DNA from 3 places in the Exiguobacterium sp. s142 genome. Region 3 is predicted to be linked to each of the others. Evidence: riboswitches for the same ligand, from Rfam matches in the RefSeq annotation. Region 3 holds a riboswitch; each other region holds the start of a gene.
What was found. A riboswitch is a leader RNA that binds a small molecule or an ion and turns the genes downstream of it on or off. The one in region 3 is predicted to bind S-adenosylmethionine.
Positions count from the first base shown of each region.

Region 1: linked by a shared signal. The riboswitch ahead of KNP77_RS04235 (2,3-diketo-5-methylthiopentyl-1-phosphate enolase) and the one ahead of KNP77_RS00155 (aminotransferase class I/II-fold pyridoxal phosphate-dependent enzyme) in region 3 are both predicted to bind S-adenosylmethionine.
Region 2: linked by a shared signal. The riboswitch ahead of msrA (peptide-methionine (S)-S-oxide reductase MsrA) and the one ahead of KNP77_RS00155 (aminotransferase class I/II-fold pyridoxal phosphate-dependent enzyme) in region 3 are both predicted to bind S-adenosylmethionine.

Region 1 covers NZ_JACSMB010000003.1:93,162-97,701, forward strand. The annotation lists gene KNP77_RS04220 (cupin domain-containing protein) at 1-107, opposite strand, end outside; gene KNP77_RS04225 (methylthioribulose 1-phosphate dehydratase) at 121-738, opposite strand; gene KNP77_RS04230 (2-hydroxy-3-keto-5-methylthiopentenyl-1-phosphate phosphatase) at 735-1,385, opposite strand; gene KNP77_RS04235 (2,3-diketo-5-methylthiopentyl-1-phosphate enolase) at 1,382-2,536, opposite strand; SAM riboswitch class I at 2,608-2,710, opposite strand; SAM riboswitch class I at 2,916-3,018, shown strand; gene mtnK (S-methyl-5-thioribose kinase) at 3,100-4,254, shown strand; gene mtnA (S-methyl-5-thioribose-1-phosphate isomerase) at 4,251-4,540, shown strand, end outside.
Region 2 covers NZ_JACSMB010000006.1:62,276-66,815, forward strand. The annotation lists gene rlmN (dual-specificity RNA methyltransferase RlmN) at 1-110, opposite strand, end outside; gene KNP77_RS07495 (amidase family protein) at 180-1,574, opposite strand; SAM riboswitch class I at 1,901-2,000, shown strand; gene msrA (peptide-methionine (S)-S-oxide reductase MsrA) at 2,063-2,581, shown strand; gene KNP77_RS07505 (GRP family sugar transporter) at 2,611-3,474, opposite strand; tRNA gene KNP77_RS07510 (tRNA-Ala) at 3,618-3,690, shown strand; gene KNP77_RS07515 (four-helix bundle copper-binding protein) at 3,806-4,138, shown strand; gene KNP77_RS07520 (3'-5' exonuclease) at 4,206-4,540, shown strand, end outside.
Region 3 covers NZ_JACSMB010000001.1:27,065-31,604, reverse strand. The annotation lists gene KNP77_RS00160 (iron-containing alcohol dehydrogenase) at 1-985, opposite strand, end outside; gene KNP77_RS00155 (aminotransferase class I/II-fold pyridoxal phosphate-dependent enzyme) at 982-2,157, opposite strand; SAM riboswitch class I at 2,234-2,334, opposite strand; gene KNP77_RS00150 (AI-2E family transporter) at 2,512-3,612, shown strand; gene KNP77_RS00145 (MDR family MFS transporter) at 3,871-4,540, shown strand, end outside.

The DNA.
Region 1 (4,540 bases), on a different contig from region 3:
GCGATGTCCCACTGCTCATACAGAATACCGCGCGATTCTAAAAATACGTTCACTTCAGATTGGTCGACGAGACGCTCTTCAGTTTGTTGAAAATAGACAGTTGCCATAGATAGTTCCTCCTTATGAATGGACGCCTAAGGCGCGTAGTTTTAGCGTGTAGCTGAACAAAAATTCGTATGCTTCTAAATAGCGCTTCGCCGCATCCGGCGTCTCGCCCCAGACCGTGATGCCGTGATTACGGATGAGGACGGCACCGGCGCTTGAATGGACGTGAGGCGCGAAGGCGGCCGCGAGCGTCGGGATGTCGGCATGATTGTCGATGATCGGGACCCGGACGACCGCGTCCTCTTCCCAATACCCGAGTGCCTTGATGATCTCTTGCCCCGTGAAGACGACCTCACCGTTCACGGCATGGAGCTCGGAGATGACGTTGTTGTCGACCGTATGTACGTGGAGTGAACACGCCGCCGCGGTCTTGTTGAACACCTCGACGTGTAACAGCGTCTCAGCGGACGGTTTACCAGTTTGTTCGCCAAGCAAGCTGCCGGCCGCGTCGACGAGGACGAAATCGTCCGCGGTCCGTTTACGTTTATCGCGTCCGCTCGCCGTGACGAGGAAAGTCAGCGGGTCGTCGGAGACACGAATCGCCAAATTGCCACTCGTTCCGGGGAACCAGTCGCGCGCGGCGAGTTCGTCTTTAATGTCGGCGAGTTCAAGCCAACGTGCGGTCACGCTCATACGTGCACCTCCTTCATGTGATGGGTGATGTCGTCGAACGTCTCGAACGGGGCGTAGGCGATGCCTTCCGCTTCACAGAGCGTGATGAGTTGCCCACGGGCGTAGACGAAATCGGCCCGTTTGGCGATCTCGAAGTCGGTCACCGAGTCACCGATGACGATCAAGCGATCAACGGGATCGACGATCGTCCGGGCGATTGTCGGTTTGCAGCAACCACAATCATTCGTACAATGCGCGTCACAGGCGTAGGGCCAGTCGACGCGTACCGCCTCGTCCGTGAAGTCGGCGACGTTACAGTAGATATGGTCCGGCGCGACGTGGTCTTGCAAGATCGGGTGCACGAAAAAGTCCATGCCGCCGCTGACGACGTCAAACTTCCAAACTTGTTGCCGGACTTCTGCCAAAAACGTCGAGAAACCTTGGCGCAAGGTGATGCGGTCCAGCAAGTAGTCACGGTACGCCGAAGCGTCAGCGCTCGGCAACAGCTGGAACATCTGCCCGACCCCGGAGCGAATCGAGATGTCTTGAGCGAGCACATCGTCTTTGAGCGCGTGCCATTCGGGCGGTGCGAACGCCCGCATCAAAGCGATGATGTTGTCCTCGGCCGTGATCGTCCCATCGAAGTCACACAAGATGTGAATCGTCATTGTTTTGACCACGCCTTTAACGCGGACTCGAGCTCGTTCGTCTGGCTCGCCACGCCTAATACTTGCTCAATCGCTTGTCGGAACGCCCGGGCCCCGGCAGCCGCGCCGTCTGGGTGACCGTGGATGCCGCCGCCGGCGTTGATGACGACGTCTGTGCCGAAATCACGGATGATGTCCGGGACGAGCCCCGGATGGATGCCGGCCGACGGGACCGGTAGAATCGGCTTCGCCCAGTGCGGCCGAGCACTGCTATCCCGAATCGCGAACGCCTCATCGGATGGTGTCGCAAGTGAACCGTATGGGGAGGGGAACAGCGTCAAGTCGGCCCCCGCGAGGCGGATCAATTTTCCGAGCAAGAGCGAGTGGCTGATCGAGCCGGTCAAGGCGCCGGCGAACGCCGGGTGCGCCAAAATCGGGACGTTAATTGTTGGATCGCTCGCGAGTTCGCGGAGTGTGTCGAGCCCGTATGTATAGACGTTGAACAACAGTGCCGTCGCGCCCGCCTCGATCAAGCGGAGCGCTTGGTCACGCAGCCCGAACACCGGACCGCTGAGCGTGATGGCATAGAGCGAACGTTTCCCGGTCGTTTCGAACTGTTCTTGGATGACGGCTGCCCCGATTTTAGCTCGTTCAAGCGACGGAGTGAGCGGGTTGTCGTATAGGATTTCATCATCTTTGACGATGTCGATGCCGCCGGCGAGCTGGTCTCGAAGTTGCTGTTCTAAGAAGCGTAAATCACGGCCGATGATCCCTTTAAAGATGCTCATGACGAGCGGGCGATCATGTACGTCGAGCAACTCACGAACGCCTTGAACACCGAACTTTGCTCCGGGGAATTCAGACGCAAGCGTTTCGGGTAACGTTAAGTCGATCAAGCGTACCGAGTCATCGAGCGATAATTTCCCGAACGTCGTCGTCAAGATGGATGAGAAGTCGGGCGTGACGTTATGGAGCGGATAACGGATTGTGAAGCGGCTCGTTGTTTCCGTATGCGTTGTTGAGACGACCTCGCCCCGATACGCCTTTAATTGTTCTTGCTCTAGGTGAGGCAGTTCCGTCCACGTGCCGACGGTCAGTTCGAGGGCGATTTTCTCGGCGACAGTCGCGACGCGGTCCGTCCGGCTGATTTCATATGTGGCAGTAATACTCATGTTCGTTCCTCCTTCCGGTCAAACAAAAAATGACCCCATGCCGAGGCAAGAGGTCATCATAAAAAAATGAACTCTTATCTCTCAGCTTACGCTGCAAGAATTAGCACCGTGCCCAATCGGGTCGGTTGCTGCGACATCATCGGGCTTGTCCCCTCCGTCTGCTCTTGATAAGAATGTATTTTGAAGTTGTGAAATTTAATTGAATTTTGTCACACAATATCCGGTTCGTCAATTCCTTTTTTTGAGAAAAAAAGTTTGAGTTCGTTGTTACCATATATGCATAAAAAAAGTGACCGTTGCTCCAGCAAATTGCCGTTGACAAAGGTGGGGTCGAGTCCGTAACATTCATCACAACAAGTTCACACAATCGAATATGACACTCTTATCGCGAGTTGGCAGAGGGAATTGGCCCGATGACGCCGCAGCAACCGACCAGTAGGCACGGTGCTACATCCACCAGACATACGTCTGACAGATGAGAGGAACAACCGTTACGGCTGTGCCTCTTTCTCGCGGAGAAAGGGGCTTTTTTTGTGGGGAATATACCGAAAGGGGAAACAGACATGGCTTATCAACCATTTACAGAACAGACAGTCGTCGAGCACGTCAGAACGTTAGGGTTACTCGAAGATGGGGGCATCGCGCATTGCGAGGAGATCGGGGACGGCAACTTGAACCTCGTCTTCCGCATCCGTCAAGGCGAAACGAGCCTCATCGTCAAGCAGGCGCTACCGTATGCGAAAGTCGTCGGCGAGAGTTGGCCGCTCACACTTGAACGGGCGTGGATCGAGCAGCTCGCGTTGCGCGAATTCGCCAGCGTCGTCCCGCGTTTCGTCCCGGTCGTTCTCGGCAGTGACCGGACGCTCGCCTACACGATTTTAGAAGACTTGTCCGACTTTGATATCGTCCGGACGGGCTATTTGGAAGGGAAAACGTATCCTGAACTCGCCCGTCACATCGGTGAGTTTTTAGGACAGACGTTGTTTGAGACGTCAGACTATGCGGCCGGCCCGATTGAGAAGAAGCGGAAAGAACGGGATTATTACAACCCGGAACTGTGCGACATCACTGAAAAACTAATCTTCACCGATCCGTACAAAGATGCCGAATCGAACAACATCGAAACCGCGCTCCGTCAGGACGTCGAAGCGCTTTGGCGTGACCAGAAATTGAAAGTGGAGGTCACGAAACTGAAAGTCGGTTTCGTCACGAAACACGACGCGCTCTTGCACGGGGACTTACATACAGGCAGCATCTTCGCGACGCAACAAGAGACGAAAGTCATCGATCCGGAGTTCGCTTTTTATGGACCGTTCGGCTTTGACATCGGGCAAATTGTCGCCCATTTGACGCTATCGACGTTCCATGACCCACTCAAACGGTTCGAGCGGTTCACCGACGTATTGACGGTATGGGAGACGTTTGAGAAGACGTTCCGGACGAAGTTTGAGACGGCGGTCGAACCGTTCAACACGGACGGATTCGTCGATGAACTACTTCAAACCATCTTTAGCGACACGATTGGCTATGCCGGATGCGAACTGATTCGCCGCGCCATCGGCCTCGCCGGAGTCAATGACCTCGAGACGTTACTGGAAACGGTCCGGCTCGAACGGAAACGGGAAGCGCTCACGCTCGGCACGACGCTCATTAAACAGCGCCACGATGTCCGGACAATCGATGAATTAGTGACGCTGTTAGCGGGGGTACGCGTATGACAGTCCAAAACATTCGCTTCGAACCGTCCCGGGACGAGCTCGTCATTTTAGACCAAACGTTACTGCCCCATGAGGAGCGGTACGTGACGATCGCGACGCTCGAACAGGCGGAGCACGCCATCGAGACGTTACAAGTCCGAGGCGCGCCGGCCATCGCCTATTTCGGCGCATTCGTGCTCGCGAAAGAAGCGGTCCGGCTTCAAGATGACCCGGACTTCACACGCCGGCTCGACCTCGTCGGCCGTCGGTTGATCGCGACGCGGCCGACGGCGGTCAATCTTCAAAA
Region 2 (4,540 bases), on a different contig from region 3:
TCGATGTAAAGCGAGTCCCATATTTGTCTGGCGTGGTAGGCACTGTATCCCCAAGATACGCAAGCGTCCGACAGCTGATCAAATGTCAGCCCATATATAGATGATTTCATTGTAATCTGTCCTTTCTTCAATCCGCATACGTACCATTGTAGCGGACGTGAGCGACAGGTGCAACGTTCTTACATAGGCGGGATCGGACGCGTCACGTGGCGTTCGAACGCGTAGGCGATGCGGATGAGGTCTCGTTCCGCATAGCTCGTACCCGTGAATGACAGCCCGAAAGGTGCCCCGCTCTGTTTGAGCTTGTATGGGATCGTGACCGTCGGGTGCCCTGCCTTCGCCGCCATATCGTAATTCAAGTCGTGTGGCAACGCCAGGGCGTGAAGCGTTTGTTCCATCAATAAACGATCGAGGCCGTCCGTTTTCGCGTGCCGGACGTCGGCTAAGCGTCGCTCTAGGTAGCTCGACTCGGTCAAACGCCCTGATAACTGATTCGCTTTCTCGAACGTAACTTGTCCGTGCGGGATCGTTTCCGGGTGACGCTTGTTCCAGTCCATCAAGTCCTTGAGCGTTTCATACGGGAGCGCTGTCGTCGCCAAATACGCCTCGATCCCGAGCTTGAACTCATGGTAGAGGACGTCGCCTTGGTCAAGTCCGTCGTTTGACGGCAGGTCGACTTCGACGAGCTCGACCCCGCTCGCTTTGAGTAACGCCAGCGCCGCTTGATAGAGCGTCTGTTCTTCATCCGACAATTCCGCCTTCACGAAACCGACGCGCATGCCGACGGCTTGACGTTCGTCGAGACACGTCCGGTACGGTGGACCGGACGGCAGATGTGTCGTCGCCGGGTCCGAGTCGTCTTCCCCGCACATCGCTTCTAGTGCGAGCACCGCGTCGCGGAGCGTCCGCGCCATCGGACCGGCCGTATCTTGCGACCGTGAGATTGGGATGATCCCACTCCGGCTGATGAGCCCGACCGTCGGTTTGATGCCGACGATGCCGTTATGGACGCTCGGGTGGATGATCGACCCGCTCGTCTCGCTGCCGACGGCGAGCATCGTCAAGTTCGCCGCAACGGCAGCCGCCGAGCCAGAGCTCGAACCGCCGACGTCGAGATTGTCACCATACGGATTGAGCGTCTGGCCTCCGACCCCGCTCCATCCGTTCGGCATGTCCTCCGTCAAAAAATTGGCCCATTCCGATAAGTTGGCTTTGCCGAGAATGACCGCCCCATGCTCACGGAGGCGGCGGACGAGTTCAGCGTCACGACCGGCAAAGTGATGCTCGAGCGCCACGGCGCCGGCAGTCGTCCTCATGAGTCCAGCCGTCTCGATGTTGTCCTTGAGTAAAACGGGAATACCGAGCAGTGGCAGCCGGTCTCCGCGACGGTAGGCGCGGTCCGCCGCCTCCGCCTCGAACAACGCGTCAGGGTTCACTTGGATGACCGCTTTCAGTTTATCGTTCAAGCTAGCGATCCGTGTCAAATAGTAGGCCGTCACGTCCCGGGCCGTGAACGTCCCTTCTTTATAGCCGCGCTGTGCGGTCTCGATGTCTAGTTCAAATAAGTCTTGCATCCAATTCCCTCCTTATAGGCAATGTTATTCGGTATTCGCTTAATGCATCGAATCCCCTTCTTTTTATCGCCATTGGATGTGCAACTTGATACACTAGAAGAAACGTTATTGGAGGTAGCCATGTCCCGCTCTTACATCCTTGTTTTACTGTCCGTGTTCGCCCTGTTCTTTCTACAATTGTTCGGGGATGATTTGCCGTGGGCATTCCCTGCGTCCATTGCCCTCATTATCTTGATTGTTGGTGCCACGCTATTTCAACTTCGGCGCACACCAAATCGTTGACGTTTAAACGAGACAGATGATATGATGCTGTCACCAACTACATATCGATATCTTGAGTGAACGAGAGACCTGGCTCTACGACTTCACAGCAACCTGCTTCGGCAAGGTGCTACTTCCAGCAAGGCATTGCCTTGGACGATATGACAGAGCGCTCATGTCGATGACATGGGCGCTTTTTTTGGAATGAACATGAGGGGGATTTTATTTTGGAAAAAGCTACATTCGCAGGCGGTTGTTTTTGGTGCATGGTGACACCGTTCGAGGAACAGCCAGGCATCGAAGGCATCGTATCCGGCTATACGGGCGGGCACGTCGACAATCCGACGTATCAAGACGTCAAGACAGGCACGAGCGGTCATTACGAGGTCGTCGAGATCACATTCGATCCGGCTCAATTCACATATGAGCGCCTGCTCGAACTGTATTGGATTCAGACCGATCCGACCGACGACGGCGGCCAGTTCCAAGACCGCGGGCAACAATATGCGCCCGCCATCTTCTATCATACGGAAGAACAACGCGTGAAAGCAGAACAGAGCCGCGACGCGCTCGCTGCGAGCGGAAAGTTCAAACAACCGATTGTGACGAAAATCTTACCGGCTGACGTCTTTTACCCGGCCGAAGACTATCATCAAGATTATCATAAAAAAAATCCGGCCCACTATAAAGCGGACCGGAAACAATCTGGCCGTGACGAGTTCATCGACCAGACGTGGACAAGCTGACAACGACGGGCCTCATGCCCGTCGTTTTTTTAGCTCTTGGCGAGCCCGAGCATGAATCCAGCGACCACGATCAGACCGATCCCCATAAAGACGAAGACGCGTTCTTTCGACGTCTTTTCTTCTTTTAGCAAGTAAATGCCACCGAGTGTCGCGACGACGACGTTCAGTTGAGACAGTGCGAACGACGTCGCGATGCCGACTTCTCCGCTCGAGACGAACAATCCGAAGTTCCCGATCCCCCAGGCAAGCCCGGCGAAGATGTTCTTGAACGTTTTCGGATCAAACTTTTTCACATCTTTTTCACGAAGACTGAACAAGAGCGCGGCGATGAACATCCCGAGTGACTGCGGTAGGATGGCGGTGATGCCATCGACCTCAAAGTAGTTCGTGAGGACGGCATACGTCACGTAACCGATGCTCGAAACGAGCAGCACGAGTAGCCCTTTTTTCAAAGCACTACTGCTGTCAGATTCTTTATTTTGTTGATATGACGTCATGATGGCCCCGATGATGATCAAAACGAGGGCCGAGAAGCCGAGCCCTAGCTCAGTTGGCGTCTTCCAGTCCCCAAGGACGATGACCCCGAACAGTGACGTCCCGACAAGCTGCATCCCTGTACTGATCGGCATCGCCTTCGAGACGCTTAAAATTTGGAATGACTGGAACTGAAGGTATTGTCCAAGCGCCCAGAACACACCTGATATGAAACCAGTCACGATCGCGAGCGTCGTGAACTCTGGCTTGAAGACGAGCGCGATGACAACCGCCATCACCATCGCGCCGATCGTCGTACCGATCAATTGTTGAATCGGCTTGCCGCCGACAATAGATACGATCAGCGGGATACTCCCCCACATGAGGGCGGGCAGTAGCGCCAACAAAATCATCTCCATATGTTGCACCTGCTTTCTTAATATAACATTCTGTCTGTTTTTCCCGGCTCCAGCGCTCATTAAACTTCAAAAAATGATTTTCAAAGTTCTTTCGTTTTTCTTATTGCCAAATCATTTATTAGAATGATATAATAATTTCCAACGGGGCATTAGCTCAGCTGGGAGAGCGCCACGCTGGCAGCGTGGAGGTCAGCGGTTCGAGCCCGCTATGCTCCATTCCTTAAGTCGGTCCACTGATGTGGGCTGGCTTTTTTGTGTCCCCGCCTCGGTTTAAGTCGACACGAACCGGGTAATGATTGTAAGACATCATTTATCTTAAGGGGGACTTCCAATGAACCGAGCCTCTGTCGAAGAGACGATTTTGGCCGTGATCGATTGTATCCGGGCGAGCAACCATTGTTTCTCGAAATGTTTACAAGAAGAAGACCTGCTGATGGTCTCGGAATGTATCCGGTTGACGAAAGAATGTGCCGAAGTCGCCACACTCACCTTGAACGCGCTCGAAACCGACTCTGCGTTCACAAGACCGATCGCGGCGCTCTGCGCGCAAGTGTGTGATACGTGTGCCGTCGAATGCGGGCGTCACTTATACGACCATTGCCAACGTTGCTCTGAGGCGTGCTTGCGCTGCGCCGAGGCGTGTCGGCACCTCTCGGCCGCATGATCGCTTTCCAGTCTAACCTTGTGTTAGACTTTTTTTGTACAGATTTTTAACGAAGAGGGGAACTTTTATGCCACATTCTATTCTAGCAATCGACGTCGAGACGGCCAATCGCGACAGTCGGAGCATCTGCTCTGTCGGTTGGAGTTTACTTACAGACGGTGAAGTCGTCGAGACGAACCAATTGCTCGTCAATCCTGAGGAAGACTTTGACCAAGGCAACATTCGCGTCCACGGGATTCGCCCGAGCGACGTCTGGGACGCCCCGGCATTGCCCGAAGTGCTCGAACAGCTCTATCCGACATTGAACGCCGTCGACGTCGTCATAGCCCATAACGCCGCATTTGACATGGGTGCGCTCCGTAAGGCGATCGCCAAGTACGACTTGTTCACTTTCCCGACGAT
Region 3 (4,540 bases):
AAATTATTTTCAAATAGTCAATATCGAGCGGGACGGGTGAACGTTGCAATTCGGTCTCGACCCGGACCGCCTCGACCAGTTGCGGGATGTCGGCCGGCACGAGTCCGAGCGTCTCAAGTGACGTCGGCGCGCCGATCCTGGCGAGCCACGCCTCTAAATATGGGGCGTCAGACGAGCCACGCAACCGTTCTTGGACAAGGAGGCCGAATCCGACCTTGTCGCCATGTAAGAACGGATGGGTCGACTCGAAGCGGCTGAGCGCGTTGTGGACAGCGTGGGCGACGGCAACGCGTGTCCCGGCGTCCCCGAAACCACCGACGGCACCGCCGACGGCAAGGATGTGATCGACCGCGAACCGGGTCTCTGGCCCATACGCGGTGAAACTGGACTCACTCAAGTCGAGTTCGACGAGCCGGCCGCATTGCTCGGCCAAGGCGAGACCGGTATTGACGCCGGCATCAGGCGAACTGTCGCCGCTCAAATAGCGGGCCTCGTAAAACTTGGCGACCGTGTCGATGACGCCGGCCCGGAAGTAGTCGTACGGCGAGTCGGTCACGACCCTTGCGTCGACGATGACCCGCTCGATGACGACGCGAAACACGTCGTAGCGGTCATAGGTGCCGTGCTCGTCATAGATGACGCTGAGCGGTGTGAAGGCGGCACAGTTCGAGGCGAGCGTCGGGATGACGATCAGCGGGACACCTTGCCGGTAAGCGACGAGTTTCGCCGTGTCGACGAGCTTGCCCCCACCGACGGCAAGGAGGACGTCCGCATCCTTCAAACGGAGCCGTTCGACCTCGGCGTCCGTGCATTCGCCACGGAACAGCGATGTCGGATAGGCAGTGATCGCTGGCAGGACACGCTTGACGACGTCAAAACCGTTCTGCCCGCGCAGCACGTGAGCACGACGGCCAGCGATCAATTCATCGAGCCGCTCGAGCCCGTCATCCGCATGGTCGTACTCGAGCACGGCTTGGCGGATCATGCCCGGACCTCTTCATACGTCGCGAACAGTTTCTCGATCCGCTCGACGGCCTCGTCGATCTTCGGCTCGGCGGAGACGAGCCCGAACCGGACGTACCGCTCGCCTTCTGAGCCGAAGAAATAGCCCGGCGTCACGGCGACCCCTGCCTCGTGGAGCAGCTTATGCGAGAACGATTTTGCGTCCCCGTCCGGCACTTTCGCCCAGACGAAGAACGAGCCACTCGGGGCCGTGATGTCCCATCCGGCCTGACGTAACCCGTCGACGAGCCGGTCGCGGCGGGCCTCATACAACCGTGACAAGTCGTCCCGGAGCGAACGTGGCGACTCGAGCGCGGCGATGGCCGCCTCTTGGATGGCCGAGAACACACTCACATGGACGTGGTCTTGATACGTGTTGATCGCCTCGATGATGTCGCGGTTGCCGACGGCGAAAGCGACCCGCCAGCCGGACATGTTGAACGCCTTCGACATCGTATACACCTCGATGCCGATGTCTTTCGCACCCGGCGTCTGCAGGAAGCTCGGCGGGACGTGCCCGTCGAAACCGATGCTGCCGTACGCGAAGTCGTGGACGACCATGAGGTCATGCTTATTCGCGAACCGGACCGTGTCGTCAAAGAACGCGGGCGACGCGACGGCGCCGGTCGGATTGCTCGGGTAGTTCAAATACATGAGTCGCGCCCCCAGCGGATCGAGCGTCTCGTAATCAGGAAGATAGCCGTTCTCTTCCCGGAGGACGAGGTCGTGGACGACCGCTCCGGCGAGACGTGCCCCCGAGATGTAGTCCGGATAGCCCGGGTTCGGGAGCAACATGCCGTCACCTGGTTCGAGCACACATTGCGGGAGCGTGATGAGTCCCGACTTGCTGCCGATCAAGATGGCCACTTCGGTCTCGGCATCGAGCGCGACGCCGTATTCGGTCTGGTAGAATGTCGCGACCGCTTGCTTCAGGCGCGTCTGTCCCCGGAACGGTCCGTATTGGTGTGTCGCCGGGTCGAGCAGGGCCGTCTGCAGCGCCTCGCAGATCGGGGCCGGTGTCGGCAAGTCGGGCGTCCCTTGGCCGAGCCGGATGACGTCGCGGCCTGAACGCTCGAGTGCGGCGACTTCAGCGGCGAGTCCGACGAAATGCTGAGGTGGTAACGTTTTAAGTAACTTCGAGCGTCTGTCTGTCATGAATAGTCCTCCTATGCAAAAACACCCCTTTCCGCGGAAAGGGGTGTCGAGATACGGACGTATTCAAACAACCACCTTTCCATCTCTCAAGGTCACCTTGCTGGAATTAGCACAGTATTGAAACAATCTGTTGCTGAAGCTTCATCGGGCCAGTCCCTCCGCTTCTCTTGATAGAAAGTGTTTTTATATGCAATTGATAATTTCTGTAATATGTCATTTAGTAAACCAAACGTTACCAACCTTGTCAATCCTTATTTCAAAAATTCCTTACCGCTATTGAATCCCGGTAAAAAAACGTTCATAGTAAAAGGTGAACGTTATTCTGCAAAATTTACAGCATGAGGGGATAGACCATTGGAACTAAACCGTCAATTGATATGGAAGTTAAGCGTGATCGGACTGATTCTGCTCGTCCTATGGAAAGTCATCAGCGAGCCGGACACGATCTCTCGGGTCATGCAGTATGCGTTTCAGCTGTTGACGCCGATCATCATGGGGATCGCCATCGCGCTGCTCCTCAACACCGTCCTGTCCTATATAGAAGAGCGGTTCCACTTGAAGCGCTACCAAGGCTTGTTGATCGTCTACGTCACGTTCATCGGGATCCTTGTCGTGTCAGCGGTGACGCTGTTCCCTCGCATCTATTCGAGCGTCGCGTCTCTCATCGAGGAGCTCCCGTTTTATATTCGCCAAATCGATGGCTTTCTCGGGCAGCTGAAAACGTATGTCGAGGAGTATAATGCGACGATCGCCCAAGCGATCGATTTTAACCGGTTCGAGGAACGGTATTCCGGATGGGTCGAGACGGCCGTCGTGTCTTCGGTCGGTTACGTGTCGAGCTTCACGATGACGTTGATCAACTTGTTGATCGGGATCGTCATCTCGATCTACTTGTTGAAAGACAAGGAAGTGTTCGCCCGGATGTTTAAGCGTCTACTGTACGCGATGTTCCCGGTCGCCTCGGCGAAGACGACGATCGACATCTTCCAAGAGATGGACTATATCTTTAAACGCTACATCATCGGAAAGTCGCTCGACTGTCTCATCATCGGCGTGATGGCCGTCATCGGGCTCTTGATCATCGGCGCGCCGTACGCGCTCTTGCTCGGTGTCATCATCGGGGTGCTGAACTTCATCCCATACGTCGGGCCGCTCTTAGGGATGATTCCGGCGTTCATCATCACCTACTTCTACGACCCGTTCACGGCCCTGCTCGTCTTGTTGTTCATCTTCTTGCTGCAACAGTTCGACGGACTTTGGCTCGGCCCGAAAATTCTCGGCGACAGCGTCGGGATCACCCCGTTCTGGGTCATCACATCGATCATCATCGGGGGGAGCCTGTTCGGCCTCGTCGGGATGTTCATCAGCGTACCCGTGACCGCGATGATTCAAGTCGTCTTGTCCCGGTTGATCGATTATCGGCTCACCCGCAAGAATTTAAATGAACTGTTATAACGCAAGTCAAAATATGTTGACACATTTCAAGAATCTGTCATACAGTTGAAACGAAGAGTAAACTTTCAGAAAGGAGGACCCGCCATGTCAGTCATGACGCAGCCACATCGTATCCAATTTCATACTGACAGGTCGGGGTCTTCCGTTTCATGAACTGAAGTCACCCGCCTGTCTTCCGAGGCGTGCATAAGCAAGTAGGGACGAGTATGCCTCCGTGCATCCTTCGTCCCTTTTATTTTGTAGAAGCAGGTGAAACGCATGATTCAATCACTCAAACGGCTCGACCGTAACATTTGGATTCGCTTCCTCGGCGAGACGATCACCGGTGTCATGATGTTCATGATCGCCCCGTTCCTCGTCCTCTATTACAGCGACAAGCTCGACAGCTACGTCCAAGTCGGCGTCATCTTAGCGACCGGACCGATCATGGCGCTCATCGGCTCGGTCGTCGGCGGACGTCTCGCCGACTTATACGGTCGAAAACCGGTCATGATGACCGCCATCCTCGGTGATGCGGTCGCCCTCATCGGTTTCGCTTTCGCGGAAACGTTTTGGCCGCTGCTCCTTTTGAACGCCATGCTCGGTTTGACGAACTCGCTGTTCCACCCGGCCGCGAGCGCGATGGTCGCCGACGTGACCGAGCCGGAACAGATGAACGAGGCGTTCGGTCTCTTACGGATGGGACATAATATCGGCGCGGCGTTCGGTCCCCTGCTCGGCAGTGCCGTCTTGTTCATCGACCGACAGTACATCTTCTTCACGGCAGCGTTCGTCTTCGCCCTGTATGCGCTCGTTCTCGGACGTTTCATCCGCGAGTCGCTTCCTGAGACGACCGAAGCGGAGACACCGTCGAACCGTGACGTCTTACGCGTCTTTTACAACGACAAAGTCTTTCTCGTCTTCATCTTCGCCGGCGTCTTCATCTCGA